Pigmentibacter sp. JX0631: one gene and its partner. The protein of the gene in region 1 binds, or shares a complex with, the protein of each later gene. Links are inferred from orthologs where the notes say so. Each region holds a gene or a part of one and is shown in the gene's direction. Other genes may lie near its edges.

What was found.
Region 2: the proteins of QEJ31_RS06455 (region 1) and meaB are in contact, whole or in part, in a crystal structure (PDB 8DPB), measured with the Methylorubrum extorquens proteins. The link is inferred for Pigmentibacter sp. JX0631 from one-to-one orthologs. Residues at the interface, in SOR27001.1 of Methylorubrum extorquens: Glu577, Glu578, Asn579, Asp580, Gly581, Arg582, Arg583, Arg585, His596, Ala604, Ser605, Ala608, Asp609, Gly611, Phe612, Asp613, Val614, Asp615, Ile616, Gly617, Pro618, Leu619, Glu625, Arg628, Gln629, Val631, Glu632, Asn633, Asp634, Glu661; in SOR26638.1 of Methylorubrum extorquens: Arg20, Ala21, Ala24, Arg25, Thr28, Ser32, Arg33, Arg34, His37, Thr98, Gly99, Gly100, Ser101, Ile102, Leu103, Lys106, Thr107, Ala110, Ala113, Ile114, Asp115, Arg116, Ala118, Phe119, Ile120, Arg121, Pro122, Pro124.

What each region holds. Positions count from the first base shown.
Region 1 is NZ_CP123622.1:1,482,168-1,493,427, reverse strand. Bases 4,023-6,997 are described here. They hold QEJ31_RS06455 (methylmalonyl-CoA mutase family protein), read left to right. Parts: upstream 4,023-4,689; coding sequence 4,690-6,306; downstream 6,307-6,997. Other genes in these bases: QEJ31_RS06445 (hypothetical protein), read left to right, coding at 6,896-6,997; QEJ31_RS06450 (dCMP deaminase family protein), read left to right, coding at 6,303-6,803; QEJ31_RS06460 (hypothetical protein), read left to right, coding at 4,023-4,669. In the rest of the region: QEJ31_RS06485 (hypothetical protein), read left to right, coding at 1-50; QEJ31_RS06480 (OmpA family protein), read right to left, coding at 47-964; tRNA (guanosine(46)-N7)-methyltransferase TrmB, read left to right, coding at 1,092-1,793; QEJ31_RS06470 (cation diffusion facilitator family transporter), read left to right, coding at 1,808-2,734; tRNA epoxyqueuosine(34) reductase QueG, read left to right, coding at 2,731-3,858; more of QEJ31_RS06460, read left to right, coding at 3,887-4,022; more of QEJ31_RS06445, read left to right, coding at 6,998-7,414; co-chaperone GroES, read left to right, coding at 7,566-7,853; groL (chaperonin GroEL), read left to right, coding at 7,888-9,525; QEJ31_RS06430 (N-acetyltransferase), read right to left, coding at 9,702-10,484; QEJ31_RS06425 (hypothetical protein), read right to left, coding at 10,502-11,260. UniProt on the Escherichia coli protein: Catalyzes the interconversion of succinyl-CoA and methylmalonyl-CoA. Could be part of a pathway that converts succinate to propionate.
Region 2 is NZ_CP123622.1:1,210,587-1,221,704, reverse strand. Bases 5,216-8,048 are described here. They hold meaB (methylmalonyl Co-A mutase-associated GTPase MeaB), read left to right. Parts: upstream 5,216-6,049; coding sequence 6,050-7,048; downstream 7,049-8,048. Other genes in these bases: bamD (outer membrane protein assembly factor BamD), read left to right, coding at 7,506-8,048; mce (methylmalonyl-CoA epimerase), read left to right, coding at 7,058-7,471; QEJ31_RS05200 (acetyl-CoA carboxylase biotin carboxyl carrier protein subunit), read left to right, coding at 5,482-6,045; accC (acetyl-CoA carboxylase biotin carboxylase subunit), read left to right, coding at 5,216-5,465. Outside these bases: QEJ31_RS05230 (ABC transporter substrate-binding protein), read right to left, coding at 1-197; QEJ31_RS05225 (hypothetical protein), read right to left, coding at 446-682; udk (uridine kinase), read right to left, coding at 964-1,674; QEJ31_RS05215 (cobalamin B12-binding domain-containing protein), read left to right, coding at 1,837-2,328; QEJ31_RS05210 (acyl-CoA carboxylase subunit beta), read left to right, coding at 2,340-3,890; more of accC, read left to right, coding at 3,921-5,215; more of bamD, read left to right, coding at 8,049-8,264; exonuclease subunit SbcD, read left to right, coding at 8,295-9,518; QEJ31_RS05175 (AAA family ATPase), read left to right, coding at 9,542-11,118. UniProt on the Escherichia coli protein: Binds and hydrolyzes GTP. Likely functions as a G-protein chaperone that assists AdoCbl cofactor delivery to the methylmalonyl-CoA mutase (MCM) ScpA and reactivation of the enzyme during catalysis.

The sequences.
Region 1 (11,260 bases):
CTCAGGTAGGATCTATAAAAAGCTCGGAAGTTTTAAGAAAGATGCGTTAGTTAAAATTTGCTGGAAGCATTCTTATAATTATGCCGCTAGTTACATTATTATTTGGCCAACCTTTTACAGGTTGTAATCCGCTTTGAATCCAATCGTTTCCATATCCTATAGTAACAATTTGATTGCTTTCTATATTATATAAATTAGCTAAGTATTTAGATATAGATTGAGCTCTCATTAAACTTTCAATTCGTAATTGTTCTCTATTTCCACTAGATAAAATAAAGGCTTCTATTAAAATTCTGCCATTCAATTTTTTAAATTGGTTAAATTTTTCTTTTAAAATATCCTCTCCTTGTTTGGAAATTTCATAAGAAAATTGGTTTAAATCACTGCTAATAAAAAGATCTTGAAAAGAAATTTCTACTCTTGGACTGATAGAGATTTTTCTATTTATATGTTTTTCAATTGGAAAAATGGTATCCCCTACCATAGGTTTCCAATAAATATTCGCAGTTGTTATATATTCATTAGGGATTTTCCCATACTGAGATTCAATATCCGAAGCGCCGGAAATTAATGCCTCAACAATATTGCCATTAACACCCGTTACATTCCCTTTCCCCACAAAGACCCATTTACCAGGAGGCAAACAACGCATTATTTGTACTTCTCCTCCAACTGCAGGTCTGAGATATGTTGGTATTTCTTGTCCAGTATAAAAATCCCAGCCAACTTTATATTCATTACTCCCTACTAACTTTTCTACAATTGCCAATTTCATTTGCTGTGGATCTATTTCTTTTGGAGTACATTCTTCATTAGCGTAAGTTTTATGGGTATAATACTCTCGTTTTGATAATGGAGAATAAGGGAATGATTCCGGAAACTTGTAAGCAAAAATAAGCGTTTGAAACATGGCTGAACATGTTGTTAAGAAGATTTTTAGATATTGCAATTTTTTTTCAAACATGAATTGCATATATTTCCTTTTAAACCAAACTTTGGCTTGATTCCTTGCAAGCTTTTCGGCAACCTGCGGGTGCCAGTATGGGCAAGTTTTTAATTGGTCAAAAAATTGAATTTAAAAAGGTATAGAAATGAGAAAAGTTGGCACTATAATTGACAATTTACGGAGTGGCGAAAAGGCTCCAGATAGACACGAAAATCCTTATTTGTCTGAAGCATTGCAACTATCTGAATATTTACTTACCCAATCAGAACTACAAAATATTTTTCCAAATGTTTTTCAAGAAATGCAGAATCCTTTCATTCTTGAAGTTGGTTGTTATATGGGAAAAAATGTTATTGAACTTGCGGAACAAAACAATAAAATGAATTTCCTAGGTATTGATATAACGTATAAGAGAGTAGTTAAGTCTGCTCGAAAACTAAAAAGATTTAATATATCGAATGGCAAGATTGCAATTTGTGATGCAAGATACTTAATAAATGAGCTGTTACCTGAACAATTTTTGGATGGAATTTGTGTCTTTTTCCCTGATCCTTGGCCGAAAGATCGCCACGAAAAAAATAGATTACTTAACCAACAATTTATCCAAGCTGTTTATCAAAAAATTAAACCTAACGGATTTTTTTGGTTTAAATCAGATCATCAAGTATATTTTACTCAGACAAATGATTTGTTGTTAAATTCTGGATTTGTTGCAGATGATTTAGATAACAACCAACCTAGGGCTCAACCAAGAAATATAATTGGAGGGCCTTACGAGACAGCATTTCAAAAATTATTTATAAATAAAGGGATTCCTTTTTATCAACGTGTTTACTTAAAAAAATAATAAGGATTCACAAAATGTTGAATGATAACATTCTAGATAAAGGACAATTAAATTCAAAATTAGCGCAAAGAACAGCTCTAATTGCGGCTCTTTGTGCAGCAGGTTTAGCTCTTGGGAAGTTTTCTTTGTTTCTCTTATCAGGATCTCTAGTCGTAGCATTATCTGCTTGGGATAGTGCAATGGATATGCTTGTAAGTTTAATAAATAGAAAAATTGTTGCCTATTCAAGATTAGATGCTGATGATAATCATCCTTATGGGCATGGAAGAGTAGAAAGTATTGCAGCTCTTGGTCAAGGTTGCTTAATAATAGGTGGTGCAATTGGTATTATAGCTTCAAGTGGTAGACAAATTTATGATTACTTTTTTGACAATGTAAAAATACACTTTCACGCAAATTGGAATCAAGTAATATTTTTTGGTTTTGCAGCAGCAGTAAGTCTTTTTGTTACAAAATTGTTAAAAAATAATGGGAAAAAATTAAATAGCCCTGCTCTATTAGCAGATTCGGAGCATTATAAAGTTGACTTAGTAACAAATTTAGCAAGTGGTTTAGCTATTTTTTTTGTTATCATTTTAGGTAATCCAATTTTAGATCCAATAATAGCTTTTGTTTTTTCAATTTATATTATTTATGGAGCCTTTGGTTTAATAAAAACTAGTATTAATGAATTAATGGATCATGATATACTTGATGAAGTTAAGTTAAAAGCAAAAGAAATTATAAAAAATACAGATAATAGAATAGAAGATATACATAGATTTAGAGGTAGAAAAAGTGGGCACAAATATTTTTTTGATTTTCATGTAACACTTCCTGATAACTTAACATTTAATGAAGTTCATTTAATAATTGAGAAAATTGAGAAATCCTTAGAAAGTTCATTTGATAGTGATGTTATTGTCCACGCGGATCCCAGTAGTGTTAGAATAAAATCATGAAACTAAAAAAAAATATTCAAGATTTTTTAATCGAGAAAAATGTATTGGCTTCATCTTTATTTTCATTTGAAAATGAGAATAATAATCTTGCAAAAGATAAAGAATTTTTTGATTTTTGGTTAAATTCTGGTGCTCATGCTGAAATGCATTTTCTGCAAAAAAATATTCAAGCTAGAAAAGATCCTCAGTTGGTTCTTGAAAATTGTAAAACAGCATTAATTTTCTTATTTCCTTATTCATATGGACATAGAATTAGAGGAAAAATTGAAGATGAAAATTATCATAAAAGTATAGTTAGTAAAAATAATTCAATATATAGTAAAAAACTTATTTCCCGCTATGTTTATGGAAAAGATTATCATAAAATACTAAAGAAAAATCTTACTGATATTGCAAAAAATTTACAACTTTATTTGGATTTAAAATTTAATTTTAGACCAGTCATTGATTCAATCCCCTTTTTTGATCGAGCTCATGCTAGGGAAGCTGGATTAGGGTTTATTGGAAAGAATACAATGCTGATAAGGCCTGGAATGGGTAGTTTCTTTTTTATTGCGACTTTACTTACCGATATCCCGACAAAAGTATTGTTGGATAGGGGTGAATCAAAATTAAATCCTATTCTGAATTTAACATGTGGGGATTGCACAAAATGTTTAGATTCATGCCCCACACAGGCGCTCTTGCCTGATTTCTTTTTGGATGCAAAGCGATGTTTATCTTACTTGACGATAGAACATAGAGATATTGTGCCCAATGAATTTCTTCCGCATTTCAAAGATACAATTTATGGATGCGATATTTGTCAAGAAGTTTGCCCATATAATTTTGTTACAACAGGCTTCCCCATCATCAAAGAATTTTCTCAAGTACATGCTCCTTTTTTGATGATAAATGTAAAAGAGGTTGCCTTGATGGATGAAACTCAATATGAAAAATGGTTTGGTGGAACTGCAGCTACACGAGCTAAATATTCTGGTTTGGTAAGAAATGCTTTATACCATCTATATGCTACTTTAGATCCTGATTTATCGAGTGTTTTGGGGATGCTAGCAAAATCAGAAAATGAGTTAATCCTTAAAACAGTTAGACAATTAGAAGGATTAATAATAAGTAGAGATTAGATCATTTGTTTATTTAGAAGGAACAAAAATGTATTTAAAAAATCTTATTTTAAGATTATTTGTTTTTATAATATTTGTTACGTTTGTTAGTAGCTGTCAGTCTTTAAAACCTTTAAATGAAGGAATTCAAGAGGGATATGAAGCTATTAATCCTGCCTCCATTATTGCCGTTCCTACATTTGTGTTACCAGATCCCTCAAAAGCTGCGGTAATTGATCCTGCAATTATTAATACACATCAATTTATTCCAAAGCTTGAAGCTAAAGTAATGGAGGCATTTAAAGACCAGCCAAATATAAATGGATATTCATTTAGTGTTGTTAATAATGTAGTTATTAAAGAAAAATCAGATATATTAAATAACATGAATCAAAGATTAACTGCTATATCAAGTCGTTTTTCTTCGAGAGAATCAATAATAAGATCAGTAATAACTTCATCCTGTTTAAGTAGAAAAAACTTTGTGGAATTTTATAGTTATTGTGTTGCCCCTGATAGCGTATGGATTTCTGAGTTAAATAAACTTGCTTTAAAAGTATTAAATGCTGATACTGCTTTATTAGTTGTATTGAAAAATTTAGATTCAAGTTCAAACAATGACATTTATGTTTTGCATGGCGGAATTTCGCTTTTACTAGTAGATACAAATAATGGGAAGTTAATTTGGGGGAAAGACAAATTTGTAACCTTAAAAAACCCGCCAGAAAAAAAATATTTTCCAACTATTGATGATCTATTAATTTCAATTTTTAATGAAGAATTTTGGGAAGGATTTCCAGGAAGAATTCAAAAAAATAAGCCTAAGGTATAAAACATTATTGGAGGATGTTAATGTCAAAGGAGAAAAAAAATTTATTACGTAAGTCAGATTTTCTAACGGCCTCTAGTGCTAATATTGATGAAATTTATTTTCCATTAAGTAATAATACACAAGATGAATATCAAGAAAAATTGGGTTCTCCAGGTGAATTTCCTTTTACAAGGGGAGTTCACAGCAAAATGTATAGAAGTAATTTGTGGACCATGCGTCAATATGCTGGTTTTGCAACTGCTGAAGAAAGCAATAAAAGGTATAAATATTTATTAGCACAAGGACAAACTGGACTGAGCGTTGCTTTTGATTTGCCAACACAAATTGGGTATGATTCTGATAGTCCTGAAGCCGCTGGTGAAGTTGGAAAAGTTGGAGTTGCAATAGACACTTTAGCAGATATGGAAATCTTATTTGCTGATATTCCTTTAGAACAAATTTCAACTTCTATGACAATTAATGCTTCAGCAGCTGTTTTATTAGCACTATATATTGCGGTAGCTGAGAAACAAGGTGTCAAAAGCGATAAACTGAGAGGTACCATTCAAAATGATATATTAAAAGAATATATATCTAGAGGAACCTATATATACCCACCAACTCAATCTATGCGAATAATTACAGATATTTTTTCTTTTTGTAAAGAATCTGTACCTTTATGGAATACTATTTCTATTAGCGGTTATCATATACGAGAAGCAGGTAGCACTGCCTCTGAGGAAGTTGGATTTACTTTAGCTGACGGTATCGCTTATGTTGAAGCTGCAATAAAATCTGGATTAGATGTTGATGAATTTGCTCCAAGATTATCTTTCTTTTTTAATAGCTTTACTGATTTATTTGAAGAAGTTGGTAAATTTAGAGCAGCTAGAAGAATTTGGGCAAAAATAATGCGCGAAAGATTTCAAGCAAAAAATCCAAAAAGTTGGATGTTACGATTTCATACCCAAACAGCTGGCTCAACTCTTACGGCTCAACAGCCAGATAACAATATAGTAAGAGTCACAATTCAAGCATTAGCTGCTGTGTTGGGTGGAACACAAAGTTTACATACAAATTCTAAAGATGAAGCTTTGGCTCTACCTACTGAAGACTCTGCAAGAATAGCCTTACGCACTCAACAAGTTATTGCATATGAAAGCGGTGTTGCTGAAACAGTAGATCCCTTAGCTGGGAGTTATTATGTTGAAGCAACAACTGATAGAATAGAAAAAGAAGCAATTGAAATTATCAAAAAAATTGACGAAATTGGTGGCATGGTAAAAGCAATTGAGCAGGGTTTCGTTCAGGCGTCTATTCAAAAGTCTGCTTATAAGTATCAACAAGATATTGAAAATCAAAGTAGAGTTATAGTTGGGGTAAATAAATTTATTATCGAAGAAAAACCAGTCGAAAATCTTTTAAAAATAGATGAAAGTGTTGAAAAAAATCAAATTTTAAGATTGAAAAAGATAAAAAATTCTCGAGATCAAAATGCGGTAAAAGAAGCTTTGGTAAAATTAAAAAGTGCTGCACAAGGTTCGGATAATTTGATGCCTTACATTCTTAATGCTGTAAAAGCCTATGCAAGTATTGGAGAAATCTGCAATATATTACGCGAAGTATTTGGTGAATATAAGGAAAATATAATATTATGAATGATAAAATTATTTTCTCAAAAGAGGAAAAAAAACATTATCCAGTATTGAAAATAGATTATTCTAATAAAAAAAATATCATACGCCCTTCATGGGATAATTACTTTATAGGAATTGCTGAAGCTGTTTCGAAACGCAGCCATGATGGTGAAACGCAAGTAGGAGTAGTTCTCGTTGATGAGAATAAAAGAATATTGGCTACAGGATATAATGGTTTTCCGCCGGGAAGTGATGATAAGAATCTCCCAAATCTTCGCCCTGATAAATATCCTTTTATTGTCCATGCTGAAATAAACGCTATAGCGGCTTCAAGACAGGATTTAAGAAATTCTTCTTTATATTGCACTTTTAGCCCGTGTCGAGATTGTGCAAAGGCAATAATCACGGCAGGTATTAAAAATGTTGTATTTCGTACGGCATATAAAAATGAAGACTATGAATTTGTTATGAATTTTCTCAGATCCTGTGGTTTAACTGTCCGCCAAACAGAAGAATAGTGTCCAAATTTTAGATCATTGCCTTCACCAAAATTCTAGGGTAATGAGAAGCGTGCGGTGCACTTTTGTTAATATTTATGGTGTAATATTTCATGATTAAACCTCTGTACTATTTGTTTTTGATAAGTGTTTTAATAAAAAATTACTACGCTTACGCTCTCGAAAGTTCCAGTTTTATTCTTATAAATACGCGATCCAATTCACTTGATAATTCAGATTATAGATTACCAAGAGAAGAATTGTCAAAAAATTTTGAAAACTTTGATAAAATTTTGAAGGAAAACAAAGGTATTTATCAGCCTTTGCAATTACTTTTTATTGAAAAACAGCATATTTATATCCCAAAAATGCTTATCAAATGTGAAGACAAACTCTTTCTATTGACTACGAATAAAAAACTACAAAAATTAGGCTATTCTATTGATTTATTTGAACCCGTGTTAGATCAATTTAAAAATTCAGTAGTAAAAGGTAGCCTTGTTGCTGCCTACTGGAAAAGTAAAGATATTCCAGTTGCCTTGATAAAAGATGAAAAAGGTATTCTTTATTCAGTAAATAAAGAATCTCACCATGATATTTCTATAGAAACGGTTGGTTTAAGCTTCAAATAGGCAAATCCTTTTTTAAGATAAAAATAAAGTCTTGACACTTTCAAAGCACTGTTTACTTTCCAGGTAAGGTTTTCGGGGGCAAAAAGACCCTCAATTTTCTATGTCTTATCATTATGTGGTTTTCATCCACTCTTCTTTTTGGAGGTTCAATATGAAGATTCGTCCACTTTCAGATCGTATCTTGGTTAAGCGTGTTGCGGAAGAGACTAAAACTGCTGGCGGCATTCTCATTCCAGACAATGCAAAAGAAAAGCCAGTGGAAGCAACAGTTGTAGCTGTTGGAAATGGAAAAGTTCTTGCTGATGGGCAAGTTCGTCAAATAGACATTAAAGTAGGCGATAGAGTTTTATTTAGTAAGTACAGCGGTACTGAAATCAAAGTTGATGGTGAAGAACACCTTATTTTGCGTGAAGATGATGTTCTTGGCGTCATTGGTTAATTTTTAAATTAATTTGTAATATTAGGAGTTTAATATGTCAGTAAAAATGATCAATTTCGGTGAAGATGCACGTAAAAAAATTCTTGTTGGTGTAAATACATTAGCTGATGCAGTGAAAGTTACGATGGGGCCTAGAGGTCGTAATGTTGCTATTGATAAGTCTTTCGGCTCACCAAATGTTACTAAAGACGGTGTTACTGTTGCAAAAGAAATCGAACTAGAAGACAAATTTGAAAACATGGGTGCACAAATGGTGAAGGAAGTTGCTTCCAAAACCTCTGATGTTGCCGGTGATGGAACAACTACAGCTACTGTTTTAGCCCAAGCTATTTACCGTGAAGGTGTAAAGCTTGTTGCAGCAGGGCATAATCCAATGGATTTAAAACGTGGTATCGATAAAGCTGTGCTTGAAGTAACAGCAGAATTGAAAAAAATTAGCAAACCAATTTCTAGTCATAATGAAATAGCTCAAGTTGGTACAATTTCTGCCAATTCTGACACTACAATAGGTAATATTATTGCTAAGGCCATGGAAGAAGTTGGCAAACAAGGTGTTATCCAAATTGAAGAAGCTAAAGGCATGGAAACAACACTTGATGTTGTTAAAGGAATGCAATTTGATCGCGGATACCTTTCAAATTATTTTGTAAATGATGCTGAAAGAATGGAAGTAAACTACGAAGATTCCTATGTCCTTATTTTTGATAAAAAACTATCTTCCTTAAAAGATTTAGTTCCAATTCTAGAAAAAGTAGTTCGTTCTGGTAAACCACTATTAATTATTGCTGAAGATGTTGAAGGTGAAGCGCTAGCTGCTTTAGTTCTAAATCGTTTACGTGCAAATCTTAAGATTGTAGCTGTAAAAGCTCCTGGATTTGGAGATCGTCGTAAAGCTATGCTCGAAGATATTGCTATCTTAACTGGCGGTGTTGTTATTTCTGAAGAGCTTGGAATGAAGTTAGAAACAACCACAATTGAACAATTGGGTATTGCTAAACGCATTCGTTGTGACAAAGATAATACTACGATCATCGATGGCCAAGGTGATAAAACTCAAGTTGAAGCTAGAGTTAAACAAATTCAAAAACAAATGGCTGATACAACTTCTGACTATGATCGCGAAAAACTTCAAGAACGTCTTGCTAAATTATCAGGTGGCGTTGCTGTTATCCGTGTAGGAGCTGCAACTGAAGCTGAAATGAAAGAAAAGAAAGCTCGTGTTGAAGATGCATTGCATGCAACTCGCGCTGCTGTTGAAGAAGGAATCGTTCCAGGGGGCGGTGTAGCTCTTATTCGTGCACAAAAAGTATTAGAAGCTTTACGTTCTAAAGTAATTAATGATGAGCGTTTTGGTATTGATATTATTTCTCGTGCAACTGAAGAACCACTTCGTCAAATAGTTGCAAATGGTGGCTACGAACCATCAGTTGTATTAAACAAAGTGCGTGAAAACTCCACTGTGAACTTCGGCTTCAATGCAAAAGAAGAGCGCTATGAAGATATGGTTGCTGTGGGAATTATTGACCCAACTAAGGTAACTCGTTCTGCATTACAAAATGCAGCATCAGTTGCTTCTTTATTGTTAACTACTGAGTGTATGATTGCTGAAAAACCAAAAGATGAAAAAGCCCCAGCTATGCCAGCAGGTGGCGGATACCCAGGTATGATGTAATATATAATCAGATAGAACTGAATATCTTTAAGACCTACGTTTAGAAATAAAAGTAGGTCTTTTCTTTTAAAATCCAATTTTTCATTTATATTTTTGAATTACTGCTGAAATATTATAATACTATTTTAGTAATTCTTTTTTAATAAACAAAATATTTATAACTTATCCTTACATTTTTAAATACTAGAACTATATAAACCATATTTCTTTTCCTGAACTGTAAATCCTATTGATTTATACATATTTATTGCCAAACCATTTTCTTCTGCTTCAAGAGTAAAAAACTCCTGATTTGAATCTTCAATTGCATATTTTATTAATGTTTGTGCAACTCCTAATTTTCTATATTCTTTTAATGTTTTTAAATTTTGTAAACGAGCAAACTCATCATTCCAGTATAATCCTACATCTGAAATAATTTCACCATTTAAAAATGCTGCATACCAATATCCGTGGTTATTATCGGTATAAGATTTAAATTCAAAAACTCTTTTTTCTATATATGATTTAGATTTTTTTTTATTTAAAAATTCATTAATTTTAAATTGAAAATTTAAAACTTGTTCCCAATCATCATTTGTTACCATTCTCTTACAGAGAACTTCATTGTTATAATATTTACATTTGATATCTTTTTTTCTCGCAGTCATTGTTAATCTGTCAAAAAAAATGAAATTATTTTCTTTAAATTTATTCAGTTCAATATAACTCAGATCACCAGGCCAACTAAAACACATTTGTTTATTACTAGAAATATTTGAAAATTCATTTTGATAATATTTTGTCCATTTTTCAAAATCTCCAATTGATAAAGGATTTTTCAAAATCAAGTAATTACCCCAAAAAAAATCTAGATTATTTAAAGTATACAATACTATGTAGTCATTTTTCTCTATTACATTATTTCTAAAATTAAAAAATAAAATATCCGACCTTAATCCAATGGGCAAATTATTCATATTGAATATTCCTTATTTTATAATTTTACACTACTTGGTCTTACTAACCAGTAACATTTTATTTCTTGTATCTTATACATCGTTATTTTTATTTTTATGTGATGAAGAGAACAATAATATTTAAATTCATTATCAATTATATTACAATTACTGAAATTTAATAAAGTAATCTTCTGTTCATTAGTCAAAAATCCGAGTTTTTCTACTTCATCTAAAATAGCTTTTTCTCTCTTTTCAGATAAACTAAAATTAGGATGAAATACATTTACTTCTAAAGAAAAGTCATCTGAAAAATTTTTATAATTATCTAAATGAAGCATATAAGAGTTTATATATTCTCTTATATTTTGTAACCAGCATAATTCTGAAGCTAACATTGAACTTTGTATTTGTACTTTTGCTATTTTCAGAATATAAAAAAAATGGTCAATATTATCACAACGCCAACAACTTCTTAGTGGGAGTGCTTCATTTTTAATTTGTCGTGAAGCCATAAGACCAATATTTCCTAATGCTATTGGATTGTATCTCATAACTTTTTCATACAATTCAGTACTATTTTGTATAGTTTCTTGGAAATTTAAAAATGCTTCATAGAGTTCAGGATAAACTTTTATTTCCTCTTTAAGGTCATTGATATTGTCTTTTGGTGTTAGTGAAATAAAAAGCGAAGGATCACCAATATCGGTTTGGTCAGCAAAAATATCAAATTCTAGCCATAAAAGAAAACAAATTGTTCGCAAATTGCCTTCTTTTGAATTTATTTGATCCTGCCA
Region 2 (11,118 bases), 270 kb from region 1 along the record:
ACTGCGGCTTTTTTAACATCCCAAGGAATTTGGGGAATTTCAGCCATATTTACTGTCAGTTCATGACCATCATCTGTGTAAACTTCACCGGAAGCATATGCTTGCGTCTTTTTATAGACTTGCACTGATACGGGAATGACAATAGTAATAAAAACAAAAATAACAAAAATAACAAGAAGTTTTTTTGTGTTAGGCATATCGTATCCAATATTTAAAGTTTAATTTTCCAAAAATTCAATTTAAAGTAAGTTCTCAATTTTATATGAGATATTATTTTTCACATATTTTTTAGAAAATTTCAATAAAATTTATAAATTGTTTAGTAAAAAATAAAAATAGATGAAACTTTTTTATGCAAATTTATTTCACATATGGTTTCTCACAAATAAAATTATAATTTGCCTGTTAATTTAATTTTTTTTAGATATTTTTGCATAGATAATTTTTAGTGTAGCTGTCTGTATGGTATGCCAAGTTTAACTCGTTGTTTGATTTCAGTTTTTATATTTTTATAAATTAAATTTGCCATTTCTTTATCATCATTACACTCTTGACTGGTTGGATAATATTCGTTGCGACATTCAAATTTAAAGTAGTCAAGAAAGTAATTTAGTTGAAAAGTTGTCAAACTTTTAATCGAATATATTGGATCAGAATATATCTTACTCAATAAGTATTCCACTTATTTTCTCCTTAATAATAGATGTCAATTTTGTTTATAAATTATTATAACAAATGATCTTAAGAAACGAAATATAAAATATGAATAAAAAGCGTCTTATTAAATGAGACGTTCTTATCAAGTTACTGTGTCTAATAAATGGTAGTTAATTACATATCAAGAAAACATAACTGTAAAAGTATCTTTGCAGACAAAACTGTCTGCTTTTTAATTGGGTATTTAATTATTTTTATTTTGTGTTCAACTTGTTAAAAAGAATAAAGGAAATTTTGCCAGAAATTTTAATTTGAAAAGAGTTCTTTCAAAATTTTTAGGGATAGGTCTACTATTACAGTATCAAATGATTGCTCACCAGAAACGACTTGATCAGCTTTTGTTTTTCCAGGCTCAACATAAATATTGTGCATTGGACTAACGGAATGATTGAATTGTTTATGCACAGATTCAGGTGTTCTTCCTCGTTCCCGCACGTCACGTTTGAGTCTGCGTTCAAATCTTACTTTTTCTGAAGCATCGATAAAAACCTTATGATTTATTCTTTTTTCAATATCTGAATCAGAAAATAAAAGAACTCCTTCTAAAACAACAATAGGTTTAGGAGATGCATATTGATTTCCTAGTAATCTACTGTGTTTAGCAAAGTCATAGAGAGGTAAATTAACATCTTTCCCGAGCATAAGATCGTCTAAATGCGCGGCTAACAAAGGGAACTCTATAATATCTGGATGGTCAAAATTAACGTCAGCCCTTTGTTCAAAGGGAAGATGGCTTAAGTCTTTGTAATAGGCATCTTGACTGATGTGCAAAACGTTATCATGGCCTAAATACTTTACAAGTTGTTTACAAAATGTAGTTTTTCCGCTGCCAGAGCCCCCACAAACACCAATCACATAGGGCTGATTCCATTGGCGATCAAATATGTTAATTTTTCCTTTTGCTTCTCGTACTTTATACTCAAGCGAGTGTAACTTATAAGCATGTTTTTGCCACATATTTTGACATCCTGATAGTAATTCTTTTCAAAACAGCAAAGCATTAGCTCTTATTCTTTCGCATTGCAAGTATCTTTGTAAATTCTTGCAAAATCATACGTAATAAATACACTAACGCTTTGTAATCTGCTATCGAGCTCTTCATATACAGGATTTTAATCTATGATAAAGCCCTATTATTCTTTGAATAATCTTTCACCTATCTGTTTCTCCAAAGTTGAGGTCGGTGGAGGTTCGCATATTCTTGGAGGTGTTTCTTTTACAAAAATTCCTCGAGTTTTAATCGCAAAATGTGGACTAGATGGTCATGATAGAGGTGCAAAATATATCGCCAAAGCTCTCCGCGACGCTGGTATGGAAGTTATTTATACAGGTGTTCGTCAATCAACTGAAGATGTAGCTCAAACCGCTATTCAGGAAGATGTTGATATTGTTGGCTTGTCTTTGCTTTCAGGCGCGCATAAAACTCTTTTTCCCAAATTAATTGAAGCTTTAAAAGAAAAGGGAGGGGGCGACATTCCTGTATTTGGTGGTGGAGTGATACCTGCTGAGGATATTCCTTTTTTAATATCAGTGGGAGTTAAGGCAATTTTTACTCCAGGAACAAAAGTGCAAGATGTAATCCTTGAAATAAAAAAAATACTTGAAGGGTAACTAAAATGACAATGAGTACGGAAAAAGCAATTTTGAAGCTGAAAGAGGAACGGAACAAGGCATTTATTGGTGGAGGGCAGAAAAGAATCGATGCTCAACACGAAAAAGGAAAAATGACCGCACGCGAAAGAATTCAAGAGCTTCTTGATAGTAATTCTTTTGTAGAACTAGATGCATTTGTTACTCATAATTGCGATCAATTTGAAATGCAAAAACAAAAATTTTTAGGTGATGGCGTTGTCACCGGCTATGGATTTATCGCTGGTCGCCCTGTATATGTTTTTGCCCAAGATTTCACTGTTTTTGGTGGTTCTTTAGGTGCGATGCATGCAAAAAAAATCTGTAAAGTAATGGATCTTGCTTTGCAAAATGGTGCTCCGGTAATTGGTTTAAATGATAGTGGTGGAGCACGCATTCAAGAAGGAGTTTCCAGTTTAGGTGGATATGCAGATATCTTTTATAGGAACACCATAGCAAGTGGAGTTATTCCACAAATTAGTGCAATTTTAGGACCATGTGCAGGTGGTGCAGTTTACTCTCCAGCTATTACCGATTTCATAATAATGACCCAAACCTCTTCACATATGTTTATTACAGGGCCAGATGTTATAAAAACGGTAACTGGTGAAGACGTTGATTTTGAATCATTGGGTGGAGCAGATACGCATCATTCGAAAAGTGGTGTAGCCGATGCTGCTTGCGCAGATGAATATGAAACCATTGCATTTGTGAAAAAATTAATTTCCTATCTTCCGCAAAATAATTTGGAAGCACCGCCTGTACATAATTGTAGTGATGCAGCGGATAGAGCAGATTTAGAATTAAATTCAATTATTCCAGACAATCCAAATCAGCCATATAATATGCGAGAAATTATTAAACGAGTTTGTGATTTGGATTCTTTCTTAGAGTTGCAACCTAATTATGCAAAAAATATGATTATAGGTTTTGCTCGGTTACAAGGTCAATCAGTCGGGATTGTTGCAAATGATCCTATGAATCTAGCTGGAGTATTAGATATTAATGCAAGCATAAAAGCAGCTCGTTTTGTTCGTTTTTGCGACGCATTTAATATTCCTTTAATAGTTTTTACTGATGTTCCAGGCTTTCTACCTGGAACAGAGCAGGAATGGCGTGGGATTATTAAACATGGTGCTAAGTTACTTTATGCATTTTGTGAAGCTACAGTTCCTAGATTTACAGTGATTACAAGAAAAGCATATGGTGGCGCATATGATGTTATGAACTCTAAACATATTGGTGCTGATTATAATATTGCATGGCCAAGCGCAGAAATTGCAGTCATGGGACCAGAAGGTGCATGCAATATTATATTCAAAAATGATATTGCGAAATCAACTAATCCTGAGAAAAAAAGACAGGAATTAATTCAAAACTATCGGGATACTTTTGCAAATCCGTACGTCACTGCACAGCAAGGTTTTATAGACGATGTAATTGAACCTAAATTAACAAGAAAATTATTAATTCAAGCTCTAACTTTAAATAAACAAAAACGAAAAGAATTACCAAAAAGAAAACACGGCAATATTCCTTTATAATTAAAATATAATTCAGGATGGGATTTTAAAATGTTTAATGATCAATATTTACCATTAATACATAAGCCATTTAAAAAAGTACTTATCGCCAACAGAGGTGAAATTGGTGTGCGTATTATTCGAGCTTGTCGTGATTTAGGTTTGTCACCTTTAGCTGTTTATTCATCGGCAGATCTTCATTCTAGACACGTTGCTTTAGCCGATGCAGCTTGTTGGATTGGCAATGCGCCGAGTAATGAAAGTTATTTAAATATCCAAAATATTTTAAATGCAGCAAAAGAGCTTGAAGCTGAAGCTATACATCCAGGTTTTGGTTTTTTATCAGAAAGTGCAGAATTTGCAAATGAAGTTTTAAAAGCAGGTTTAGTTTGGATAGGCCCCTCACCTGCATCTATCCATGCTATGGGTGATAAAACATTAGCGAAAAGAAAAGTAACAGAAGCAGGGGTTCCATGTAGTCCTGGCAAAAATGAGCCATTAAAAGATTTAAAAGATCTCCAAGATACTGCACATCAAGTAGGATATCCACTTATTTTAAAAGCCGCAGCAGGCGGTGGTGGAAAAGGAATGCGTGTTGTTCGCAAGGATGAAGAACTTGCGCAAGCTTTTGAAGCCTGCCAAAGGGAAGCTCTTAGTTACTTTGGCAATGCAGATGTTTTTTGTGAGCGATATATAGAACATCCAAGACATGTTGAATTTCAAGTTTTAGCAGATTCTCATGGAAATATTGTTCATTTATTTGAACGAGATTGTACTATTCAAAGAAGGCATCAAAAATTAATTGAAGAAGCCCCTTCGAGTTACATTAGTGATGAAACAAGAAAAAAAATGGGCGAAATTGCAGTCAGAGCTGCTCAAAGTGTTGGTTATGTAAATGCAGGAACAATTGAATTTATATTAGAATCTCCAACAAAATTTTATTTTATGGAAATGAATACAAGAATTCAAGTTGAACATCCAGTAACAGAAATAGTAACAGGTGTTGATTTATTACAAATGCAAATAAAAATAGCTATGGGTGATAAATTACCTTTTGCCCAAAAAGATCTTTTTATTCGTGGGTGGGCTATAGAAGCAAGAATTAATTCGGAAGATCCTTTTAATAATTTTCGTCCTGATCCAGGAACAATAAAAGATCTTGAGTTTCCTTCTGGCCCAGGAGTAAGAGTAGATTCACATATTTATCCAGGTTATAAAATACCTGAATTTTATGATTCCATGATTGCTAAATTAATAGTCTATGGAACAGATCGCAATGATGCATTAAATAAAATGGCAAGAGCATTGAGTGAATTTCAAATAGAAGGTATTCAAACAACAATTCCATTTCATCAAGCATTAATTGAATTTCCAAATTTTCGTGAAGGTAACTATACAACCCGCTTTATTGAAGAAAATGATAAATTACTTGAAAACTCAGAACAATTACATGCTATATTAACAAAAGAAGAAGCTGCTGTTGTTGCAATTAAAGTTACTGACCAAAAAGCAAAATTAGAAGCAAAAGTAAATGTGCTTCCAGAAGTAACGTCTGCATGGTCAAATGCTTTTCGTTTAGAAAGTACAAGAAGATAATTAGGAGTATTATTTTATGAAAATTCATGTGCAAAAAACTAAAGGAAAAGAAGAATTTATCATTGATGTCCCAGCTTCTATTGACTTCATGCATTTAGCAAAAGGAGAATATTTCTCCCTCTATATCCAAAATAATTTGGGACAATTTATTGAAGAAAAATGTACTTTTTTAGCTGATGGAAGAAGTATTTTAATAGGAAATAAAATAGTTCGTGTAAATAATAATTTTATAGAAAAAAAAGGTGAACATTACAGATTTGGTATTAAAAGTAACAACTATATTCAGCAAAAAAATTATCTAGCAAATGTAATAAAACCTGTTCAATCAAGAACAAATTTAACAAATATTCTTGGTGGAGAATTAAAATCGCCTATGACTGGAAAGATTGTTTCCGTGTTAGTTTCTGAACAATCTGTTGTCAAAGAAGGAGATGCTTTAGTTATTATTGAAGCAATGAAAATGGAAAATAGAATTGTTGCTGAATGTGATGGGACAATATCTAAAATAAAAATTAGTAAAGGAAACAGTGTTTCTGTTGGAGATTTTCTTTTATATTTGTCCCCTACAAATCAAGGTTAATTGAATGAAGATAAAACAATCCATTGATATTAATACTATTGTAAATTCTTTAATAGGAAAATTTTGTCTTGAAAATGTTGATCAATGGAATTCTCAAATTAGAGCTTTAAGTAAAGCTATTACATTTGTAGAAAATGATCCTTTGCTCGCTCCTAAGCTTTTAGCACACCCAAATTTATCTACAAATGCCACAATGCAAGCAAGAATTATAGGAATTACGGGACTGCCAGGAGCTGGAAAATCAACTCTAACTAATTTAATTGTAAAAGAATTAAGAAAATTAGGGAAAAAGGTTGCTATTTTTGCAGTAGATCCCTCCTCATCATTAACAGGCGGAGCTATTCTTGGTGATAGAGTTAGAATGCATGAACATTTTCGTGATCCTCATGTTTTTATCCGTTCTATGGGTTCGCGTGGAGCGCTCGGAGGTGTTGCGCGCGCCACTCGTAGCGCTATTCGTTTAGCATCTGTTTTAAATTTTGATTATATTTTGGTTGAAACTGTTGGGATTGGTCAAAGTGAAAGTGAAATTACTAGCTTAGCAGACTCTACGGTTCTAGTATTAATGCCCAATAGTGGCGACGAAATTCAATTAATGAAATCGGGTATTTTACAATTAGCAAATATTTACGTTGTAAATAAATGTGATTTGGCAGATTCCTCAAGAATGATTCAAGAATTGATGGAAAATACAGCTCCAAATGAAGAAAATCAATGGCATCCTCCAGTACTAAAAACTTCAGCAGCTAAGAATGAAGGAATTTCGGAACTAGTAAACTCATTTTTTCAGCATGAAGAATATGAAAAAAACAGTCATATTGGACAAGAACTAAGAACTTTACGACTCCGAAACGAAGTTCTACAAAATATTTTAATATTAGCAGAGGAAGTTTTTCGAGAAAAAGTTAAGCAAATTAATGATGTAGAGATAGAAAAATTATCGCTAGGAAAAACAACTGCCATGTCTATAGCAAGTGAACTTTTTCAGAAAGAAATAAAATAGGAATATGTTATGCATATAAAAAGAATTAATCATTTAGGAATAGTTCCCAAAGATTTAGCTCAAGCTAAAAAATTTTTTAATGAAATTTTACACTTGAATAATGAAGGCACAGAAGTTGTGGCGGAACAAAAAGTAGCTGTCGAGTTTTTAAGATGTGAATTTTCAAGATTAGAACTACTTTCTCCTACTGCGGATGACAGTCCAATTGCAAAATTTTTAGAGACCAGAGGTGCAGGCATTCAACATATTGCCTTTGAGGTGCAGAATCTAGACAATTGGATAGAATATTTGAAAAAAAATAATATTCGGCTTATTGATGAAAAGCCCAGGTATGGTGCACATAATACTCGAATTGTATTTGTGCATCCCCATGCTACGGGAGGAGTGCTTGTCGAATTAGTCGAGGAGCAAGCCGCAATTTAATTTTAGACTAACATTTAAAGAAGAAATTTTATTTATGCCAATTCAAAAGCTTTATGTTTCAATTTTAAGTTTTTTCTTTCTTTTTACAGTAGTATCATGCCGAACTGTACCAATTTCTGAACAATCTCAAGAAGAAGGAATAACTCGCATTCGTGATGAATTTGAAGATAAAAATTGGTCTGATGTTGTTTCAAATGTAGATGAATATAAAGCTCGTTATCCTTATTCCAAAAATTTACCAGAAGCAGAACTAATGCAAGCAAATGCCTACTATTTATCTGGTAAATATCCAGAAGCCATTGCTGCTTACGAAGACTTCGCGCGTAGGAATCCAATCGATAAAAATGTTTCATTTGTTCAATATAGAATTGCAAATTCTAATGATTTGCAAGCTTCGGAAGAAATTGATAGAGAGCAGGTTTCAGCTCGAAAAGCAATTATAAAATACAGTTTTTATGTAAAAAATTATCCGAATGCTGAATATATTCCAGAAGCTACTGAAAGAATTAAGGTGCTAACAAGACGCTTGGCTGAACATGAAATGTTTATTGCGCGTTTTTATTGGAGGAAAGACTTATATTCAGCAGCATTAAATAGATATTTAGAAATTTTAACGAAATTTCCACAATATGATGATCTTAAATTAGAAGCGAAAGAAAGAGCAGCTGTTTGTTATGAAGAAATGGCAGATTTTCTAGAAGAAAATCCAGATTCAGATCAATATGCTGTCATTAAAAATGTTAAGCCAAATGATTTACGGCAAAAAGCAAAAGAAATACTATCTATAAAGTAACATTACATTCAAATAAAAAAGAAGGTAATTATGAAAATTCTTCATACTTCTGACTGGCATTTAGGGGCTACTTTTGAAGGTATCGGACGTGAAGAAGATCATAAATATTTTTTAAGTTGGTTGATCCCATTTTTAAAGGAACAAGAAATTGTAGTCCTTATTATCTCTGGTGATCTTTTTGATCAATCCCAACCCTCCGCAGAAGCTCAGAAAATTTACTATCAATTTCTTTTGTCTGTATCGCAAAATACTAAGGTACAAAAAGTAATTATAGTAGGTGGAAATCATGATTCCCCAACAAGGCTTGATGCGCCCGCTGAGCTCTTAAAACTTCTTGATGTTTTTATTGTAGGAGGAATTTCGTTTGAAGGAAAAAATCTAGATCGATATTTATGTCCTATTAAAAACGCCGAAAATGTTGTGGAGTTGGTTGTTGTCGCAGTTCCATTTATTCATGAATATAAGCTAGGCATAAGAACTTCTTTTCAAAATGAAAATGAAATATATTCTCTCTTTAAAGAAAAAATACAAAAATTTTATTTTGACTTAGCTGAAGCTGCTGAAAATATAGCGCATGGTGCTCCTATTGTTGCAACTGGCCATATGGCGTGTTGTGGCAGCGAGCTAGATGATGCTCCACAAGAAATACATATGATAGGTACAATGGGAGGACTTCCCTCTACAATTTTCGATTCGAGATTTTCTTATATAGCTTTAGGTCATATACATAGGGCATATCGAGTAGAGCAATCAAATGCATATTACAGTGGGTCACCAATTCCATTATCAATTAAAGAATCAAATTTTCCTAGATATGTTCAGATTATCTCTTATGAAAAAGGTTCTAAAGCAAAAACCGTGCAAAAATTTGAAGTTCCTGTATTCAGAAAAATAATAGAAGTAAAATCAAATTTAGAAGAAATAAATAATGTTTTACTAAATATTTCTTGGCAAACACCAATGTCGCCTATTTTGGCTATTACAGTGCAAGTAAACGGATACCGCTCAGGTTTAGATTTAGAACTAAAAAATTTATTAAGCAATAAATTCCAAGAAAATTCTCCTCTGATAGCTTATGTCAGACAAGTTCCAGCTAAATCTGAAAATGTAATTGCAAAAAATAACGAAACATTTTCTTTAAAAGAGTTAACTGCTGAGCAGGTTTTTTTAAAAATGTGTGACACATATAATGAAATAGTAGACGAAAATTTATTGCAAGCTTTTCGTAGTTTATTAAATGAAGAAAATATTTAATTTATTTAATAAAGGAAAATAAATTGAAACTAATAAAAATTCAGCTGGAAAATTTAAATTCTTTGTATGGATTTCATAGTATAGATTTTGAAAAAGATCTTTGTAATGCACCACTTTTTTTAGTAATGGGAGCTACAGGCGCCGGTAAGTCAACACTAATGGATGCTATGTGTTTGGCGTTATTTGGACAAACTCCTCGCTTAACTAAAGCAAAATCAGATAAAGATCCTGAAAATGACTGCAGACAAATTATGTCTAAAGGAACAGTTTTTGCATATTCGCAATTAACTTTTTCTAAGCAAGAAAATAATACTATAATTAAATATAGAGCTACATGGCAATGTGAAAGAGCATTTAAAAAACCAGAGGGAAATTTTAAAGATCCTAGAAGAATTTTGGAACGATATTCAGATGAGTTAAATGACTGGGAACAAATAGTTAGCGATCAAAGACCAAAGTTTTATGAGCCTCACTTTAATAAAGTGCTTGAATATCTTACAGTAGAAGATTTTAAACGGATGGTTCTGCTTGCACAAGGAGAATTTGCTGCTTTTTTAAAAGCAAATGAAGAAGAGCGAGCAGCAATATTAGAAAGACTGACGAATACCGAAAAATATAAAGAAATCGGAAAAAAAGCTGCCGAAAAAAAGAAAGAATTTGAAGAAAAATTATCTATTGCTTCATTAAAATATAGTGGTGTAGAAGTATTAACTAATGAACAAGAAGAAAATCTTTTAGAAAATTTAAATAAAAAACAAATTGAATATACTTCTCTTGATACTGAAGCAAAAAGAGTTCAAAAAAATATTGATTGGATTGAAAAAAATATTTTACTGCAAGAAAAATATATAGACGCACAAAATAAATGGAATAAAACTGAAGAAAAATATCAAAATAATATTGAATATATTATAAAATTTAAAAATTATAAGAAATATGCAAACACTATAGAACTAATTTTTAAACATGATAATTTAAAAGCAGAATTGCAAAATTTATATGAACAAAAAGAAAAAAATAAAAATGAAGCTAATTTATATGAAAGTCATATCGACTTTTTAAAATTAAATATTGAAAAATATAACGAAATATATGAAAATTTAAAAACTGAAAATGAAAGGCAAAGACCCTTAATAGCTAAAGCAAAAGAATTGAGAATTGAAAAAGATTTCACTCTTAGTAAATTAAATGAAACAAAAGAAAAGAAAATATTTTATTTACAAGAGAAAGAAAAATTCCTAGCTCAGTATAAATCGATTGATTTTTCTATTATAGAAGAAAAAAGAAAAAAAAATAAATTGTATGAAGAAATTCTTATAACTTTAAATACCTTAGTACAATACGAATATTTATCAGATAAAGAATACTCTAAAATTAAACATGATTTTGAGAATATAAAAAAAGAAGTTATTCTGCGTTCTTTACCATTTGAGAAACCACAAGAAAAATTAAAACAATTTCAGCAACAAAAAGATAATTTAATTGCAAATATGGCAGAACTTTCAAAAGCCTCATTCCATCTTGAAAATATGCAAAAAATTGATGATAATATAATAAAATTAAAACATAAAATAGAAGAAAATGAGTTTTTGTTATTACG